2 regions of the Mucilaginibacter sp. PAMB04168 genome follow, and region 1 is predicted to be linked to the other one. Evidence: riboswitches for the same ligand, from Rfam matches in the RefSeq annotation. Region 1 holds a riboswitch; the other holds the start of a gene.
The links. A riboswitch is a leader RNA that binds a small molecule or an ion and turns the genes downstream of it on or off. The one in region 1 is predicted to bind thiamine pyrophosphate.
Positions count from the first base shown of each region.

Region 2: linked by a shared signal. The riboswitch ahead of ABDD94_RS04850 (class I SAM-dependent methyltransferase) and the one ahead of ABDD94_RS21430 (TonB-dependent receptor) in region 1 are both predicted to bind thiamine pyrophosphate.

Region 1 covers NZ_CP155079.2:5,096,732-5,100,273, reverse strand. Annotated here, with positions in the region: gene ABDD94_RS21430 (TonB-dependent receptor) at 1-1,926, opposite strand, end outside; TPP riboswitch at 1,991-2,188, opposite strand; gene ABDD94_RS21425 (acyltransferase) at 2,347-3,513, shown strand.
Region 2 covers NZ_CP155079.2:1,116,850-1,120,391, reverse strand. Annotated here, with positions in the region: gene ABDD94_RS04855 (DEAD/DEAH box helicase) at 3-1,304, shown strand; TPP riboswitch at 1,731-1,834, shown strand; gene ABDD94_RS04850 (class I SAM-dependent methyltransferase) at 1,951-2,670, shown strand; gene ABDD94_RS04845 (AIR synthase family protein) at 2,683-3,542, shown strand, end outside.

The sequences.
Region 1 (3,542 bases):
CTCAACACCTGCACGGTAGCTATCTGCAATGTTACTACGTATAGCTGCCCCCACGTCATTTAGGGCGCCGGTTAATATGAGCTGATTTTTATACAGCATATAAAAACCGTTTATACCCACATTATAATTTGAGCCGCGTGTACGGTATCCTGCTTCAAAATCTTTAAGGTTTTCAGATTTAGGGCGGCTTTGCGGTGTGGAGTTGGTAAAGTCATCGCGGTTTGGCTCGTGATTGCCTACAGCCAGTGAAGCGTATATATTGCTGCGGTCATTAATATTATAAGTAACGCCAACCTTGGGGTTATAAAAGTTCATGGTGGCGTTTTGCTGCACGTTATTCAGGTTGCGATCAAAGCCCAGGAACGAATAATAAATACGGCGGTATTGCATATCGCCATACAGTAAGAATTTACCTATATTAAATTCACCACGCGCAAAGATATTAAAGTCAGTTTTCTTGGCATCGTCCCGGTAATACTCATAGTTAGGTATGATGCCGGCACTCTGTTTTGTGTAAATAATATTACCAAAGTGTGCACCTTTATATTCATTATAAGCGCCTCCTAAAATTAAGTTGGTATTGTTTTGCGGATGGTATTTCAAAGAATAAGTTAATCCGTAAAAGTCGTTATCCAGCCATAAGCGTCGTGCCAGGTCAGTGTATCTCAGTGTAGTGCCGGGGTTAGTTTGTGTAGCACCAATCACAACAGGTGTTAAACCATAGTCTTTCACATCTGCATCTTCTTTAAACTCTTCGTAATAACCGGCGCCTTTAGTATAATGAAGCGCACCACTAAAAGACAGTTTACTATTCAACTGCTTATCGTATAACAATTGATAGTGGTTTTGTTGGTAATTGTCTGTTTGGTTGGGGTAACGGTCGCCGTTGGGCATAATCCCCAATTCATTAAAACGGCGGTTATCAGGTATAGTATTGTCGCCAATTACATAATCGGGCACACCGTACCAAGCCTGGTAAGTACGCTCGCGGCCAGCAAATACATTAGCACGTAAGGTGCTGTTTTTGCCATACCATGCACCGCTTAAATAAAAGGAGCGCAGGTTAGACGAAGCCATATCAATATAGCCATCTGATGCAATGCGTGAAAGGCGGCCATCCAGGCTAAAGTGCCCATTCAATAAGCCCGAGCCTACCATCACCGTATTTTTTACGGTACCATAAGAACCTGCCGAGGTGTTGATTTCGGCATAAGCGCTATCGCGGCGGGTGGTGGTTTGGATATTTAAACTGGCACCAAATGCACTGGCACCGTTGGTTGAAGTGCCAACGCCTCGCTGTATCTGTATGTTATCAACCGATGAGGCAAAGTCAGGTAAATTTATAAAAAAACTGCCCTGGCTTTCGGCATCATTAAGTGGAATGCCGTTTACGGTTACGTTGATGCGCGTACCGTCCGATCCGCGTACACGGATACCGGTATAGCCCACGCCTGCACCGGCATCAGAGGTAGTAACTACCGATGGCGTTTGGTTAAGCAGGTAAGGCAAATCCTGGCCGAGGTTATTTTTCTCGATATCCTGCTTGCGTAAATTGGTAAACGCTGTTGGCGATTTAGCGGATGCGCGTGTTGCACTTACGGTTACCTCTTCGGCCGTAAAGGTGCTGGTGCTAAGGCTTACATCAATTACAGTGTTACGATTAATGTTAAATGATTTACTGGCTTGTTGGTAACCTACATAATTTACCTTAAGTACGTAACTGCCGGCTTTTAAGTTGGTAAACCGGTACTCGCCGCCCGTTTGGCTTACCGTATTAGGTGCGTTTTGCAAGCTTTGTAGTACAAGTGTAGCGCCGGGTAAAGGCTGGCCGGTACGCTCATCCGTAATTTTTCCGGATACAGAGAATTGGGCCGCAGCCACAAACGGCAACAGCAGGGCAATAAGTGCCGAAAAGAAATTTTTCAAGTTTTTAATAAATAAATTGCGTTAAACCATCTGCCCGCTAAGGGTGTAAATTGCGTACAGTACACTTAACTATTTTACCTCTCCCTACGCCGGCATTATCCGGATCAGGTGCAGGAGTGCGTTGAAAGTTGAAGGTTTAAACATTGAAAGCATTGCTACGCTTACAATTCGGAACCTATAACACACAACTATCTCCATGGGTATGATCTCAGCCTGTCTTTCAGTTTTGATTGCTCAAAGCAAGGCACCCCTTAAGAATTATGAAGCAAATATAGACTTTGGTTTTGAATATTGCTTGTTTGTTATTGATTTTTTAAGAATATGAAAAGGTTGGTGATTGTATATCAAAACGGTATATCAACTTATTAAAACATTTATGAGGAATTGATATTAGCTAAGTATTATAAATATCGCCTTAACTTGATACAGCAAAATATTCCGTCTGGTAAATTAAAATATCTATTCTCTGAGGTGCAAAGCTTGCCCTCAATCTTAAATCAGCGCTATATCCCATCGCTTGATGGCTTAAGGGCTATATCAATCATATTAGTGATATTAAGTCATTTACCTTACCCTGTGTTTGAAAAATATAGTATAGGGTTGTATGGCGTAAACGTATTTTTCATCATAAGCGGGTTCTTAATTACCACGCTATTGCTGAAAGAAAAGGCAGTGCACGGCAAAGTATCACTCCAAAGGTTTTATATACGCAGGTTTTTAAGAATATTACCCGTAGCGTATTTATTTATACTGGTTTTAATATTTCTTAACCGGGCTTTTAACATGCACCTGGCGGCTGCCGATTTTTTAAGGCCTTTCTTTTTTGTAGAAAATTTTGGTGATCATTCAAGCTTTACTCCGGCAGGCCATTACTGGAGCCTCAGTGTAGAAGAACAATTTTATTTGATGTTCCCTTTCATTTTAAACAGGAGTTTGAAGTTATATATTATAACAGGCTTAATTGTTATTGGGATGACACCCGCCATTGTGTATGTTTACTTTCACTGGCATCCGGCATCGGTTTGGTTAAGTGCGCCGCTGTACGTCGTCTATCACTTGCTGGGCCACGGGATAAGCACCATATTGATTGGAAGTTTATTATCGGTAGCTGTAGCAAAATATCCGCAGTACTTTACGTTTAAATTTAAATTTATTGAAGCAACACAAATAGCATTAATTGTGCTTAGCTGGATTTTTTTCCGTGTTAAGTTGTTATTGCCTATTAGCTTAACGGCAGTGTGTATTGCTTTGGTGCTGGTAACTACCATTGCAGATAACAATAGTAGAATTAACAGGTTGCTGAATCTAAAAGGCATTAAGTATATCGGCACCCTATCATTCAGCCTTTATATATGGCAGCAAATATTTACAAAGCAACAGCCATGGGGTAACGCATTTCCGTTTAGCAATTCGGTTGCTTTAAACTTGGTTTTCTTAACCATTATAGCTTTATGTTCTTACCATTTGTACGAACAACGGTTTCTAAAGCTAAAAAGCAGGTTCAATCGTTTAAGTAGCGGTACAAGCAAGAAGGACATGCACATTGAAGTTTCCAATATTAGGGAAATAGCGATACAAGGAGCATAAAAAAAGCCCCGCATTTGCGGGGCTTTCCT
Region 2 (3,542 bases), 1.4 Mb from region 1:
ATATGGCGTGGTTAGATAAATTGAAGCTAAAAAAAGGGTTAGTACAATCTTTAAATGAAGCAGGTTTCGTAGCTCCTAAAGAGATTCAGCAAAAAACATTGGCGCGTATTAACGGCGGTCAGGACCTAATAGCAGTTGGCCCCAAAGGTTGCGGCAAAACCACTACCTATATATTAGCCACGCTCAATAAGTTTAACTATACGCCCGATGGTGTACCGAAAGTTTTGATACTGGTACCCGATAAAGAAAAGGTGGAAAAGGTTATAGCTAAAATCGGTCAGCTCAACAAAAATAAAACGCTTTCTATAGTTCCTCTATTTGCTGCCCCAGGCATGGAAGCCCAAATGAATGCCTTAGCCGATGGTGCCGATATTGTGGTGGCAACACCCGACAGAGCGCGTGCCATTTACCTTAAATTAGGTTTGGATGTCAATAAGATAGAACTGCTGGTTATTGATGATGCGGAACTGATGGTTAAACAAGGTTTGCAATTACCCGTTACCGAACTGGCTGATAGCATCCCTAAATGCCAGCACCTCGTTTTTACCGAAGTACTACATGAGCGCTTAAACAAAATGATAACGCCTTTCATGAGGCAACCGGCCACTGTTGAGGTTGAAGAAATAGGAGAGCCGCAGTATGATATGCATTCGCAGCTATTATACCTGCTGCCTAACTTTGGCACGAAAGTGAATCTGTTGAACCTGTTTATGCAGGATGAAGACCTGTTCACCAAAGTGGTACTGTTTGTAAACACCCGCCCAACGGCCGAGAAACTTTACAAGAGCTTGCGCGACCGGAGATGCACAGCGGCTTTATTAAACCCGTGGTTTTTTGAGATGGATGGCTTTACATCGCTGCATGAGTTTAAAAATGCCGCTACCCGCGTGCTGATTGTGGTTAACGATGGAGAACAGGAACTGGACCTGAAGGAGATCCCGTTCCTGATTCATTTTGAACTGCCGACTGAAAAAGAAACCTATATCGGCCGGATGATCAAAGATTCGCCAGATGATGAAAATGAAACCATGGCTATCACATTCGCCACGGATATTGAACTAAGCTTAGTCAAAAAAGTTGAACAAGCCACTGGCCAAAAAATTCCCTTCGGAGAATTACCAGAAAATTTGATTGTTGAAAAGGAACGCACATTGGCTGATGTTGCCGAAAAGAAAGCTGCCAAAGCAAAAGCAGATGATGATGCTCCCGGAGCCGCATTTCACGAAAAGAAAGCCAGCAATGCTAAAACCTACAATTACAGAGCTGGTGTAAAAGCGAAGATGAATAAAGATAAAAAGCATTAACGGCTGATAGTCGGTAGGCCTCTATGGAGCATGGTCTCTATTCTCATAATCTTATATCCAAATATCAAACGAGGTGGAAACATCCAGGTCTTCCACCTTTTTCTTGCCCAGTCGGTTTTGCCAATAAAATTCAGGCTTGTTTAATGCTTAGGGCATTATTAAAACAATTGATGCGAACGCGAGCACCCAGCTCAGGCCATAGAATTTGCATTTCATCTGTGGCAAGGTAGTCGTGCGCAATTTGGTGTGCAATCACTTAACTATCCCATATATTCAAAACTAATCCTCCCTCTCTGCAGATGACTATGTTAAAGCAAAAAGCCTGCAAATCAAATAATTGCAGGCTTTTCTTTTGGAGCTTAGGTCATTTCAGATAAAGTATGAAGAAAAGTGGAGAACCTTAAAATAATTAGCTATGTTTGTTAACATACTTGCACGGGGTGCTTTTTACCAAAAGATAAAAGGCTGAGATAATACCCGAGAAACCTGATACGGATAATACCGGCGTAGGGATGCACAGGCTAGTTACTAATCTTTTCGGCACCACAGTGCCGTTTATTCTATAAGATTAAAGCCTTGTTTCTGTTGCCGCTATTGTGCGCGCCTCCGGAAGCAAGGCTTTTTACATTTTATACCTTTTGAATAAATGGAACTGGAGAAAAACAACAGCTTTGGCCTGATGACCCAAAGCCTCACAAACTGGCAGGGGCGCAAAGAGTGGTTTTTTAACCGCGAGCACACCGACACTTATGAACAATGGTACGAAGGCCGCTACAAAAGAGCCGAAGTATGGCAAAAGAAGGTGATGGCCCAATTGCTGGGTAAGGACCCGCGCGTAAAAGAGCTGCTTGAGTTTGGCTGCGGTACCACTCGATTTACTCGCTGGTGGCACGAAATAGGCATTGAAGCCACCGGTGGCGATATTTCCCCCTTCATGTTAGGCCAGGCTGTGCACCTTTTTGAAGGTGATCTGGTTAATGCCGATTCGCACTTTATGCCATTTAAAGATAACACCTTCGATGCTGTAGCCTTCATCACCACCTTTGAGTACTACCGAGACCCGGTACAGGTTATACGTGAGGCCGCACGCGTAGGCAGGCAAGGCATTGCATTTGGTATGATGAATCGCAATTCGCCCAAGGTATTGCGCAGGCGTATTCAACAGCTGTTTGGCAAAAATCCCTTTTATGTTACTGCTACATTTTATACACCTGCTATGCTGATTGAAAAGATCAGTGAGGCATTGAAAGGCCGACAGTACAGTTTGGAGTGGACTTGTACTGGCTTACCAGAGTGGTTCCCGGTGCAGCAATGGAGTGTGCCCGTGGGTGACTTTTTTGGCCTGTATGTTAAATTTTTGGATTAAGCCTTAGATTCCATGTCTTTATCCGGAAAAATATCAGGTGGCGGTTTTGAGCAGATCATACTGCCGCACTGCGGACACTTACGAAGTGAAGTAATCAGCGGGCCAGCTTTTGGCGTAGATGTATCGCTCATTCATATGGGTGCCGGGTTAGGCTTAGCGCTCACCAGTGATCCCCTATCGCTTATACCATCCCTGGGTTTGCAAGAATCTGCCTGGCTATCGGTACACCTGATGGCAAATGACATGGCTACCACCGGTTTTGCACCCATGTATGCACAAATGGTACTAAACCTTCCGCCGTATTTAACTGAACAGGATTTTACTACCTATTGGAATTTCATACATGAGTATTGTAAACGTATCGGTGTTGCCATTACCGGCGGCCATACAGGCAGCATTGAAGGGCAAAACTCTACTATTGCGGGTGGTGGCACCATGCTGCTAACAGCGCCCGCAGACCAGGTTTTGCTCAGCAGCAAAGCCAAAGCAGGCGATGTAATCATTGTGACTAAAGAATGCGCCGTTTCCTCATCTGCACTCTTGGCTATGTGTTTTCCCGAGACGGTAAAAAGCAAACTGGGCAAGGAAGCTCATGACCAAGGCTGCGAGATGTTCTACCAAACCTCTTCCCTGCCTGATGCCCTGGTTGCTGCGGGTACCGAGTACCACTACCAGGACGTGACTGCCATGCACGACGTGACAGAAGGTGGTGTTTTGGGCGCGATATACGAAATGGCCATAGCATCAGGCAATGGCGTTACTGTACATGATGAACTGCTGCCGGTTGGTCAAACTCAAAAACAAATTTGTGACCTGTTTAATATAGATGTTCGTTATTGCATAGGTGCCGGATCCATGATCATAGCTACCAA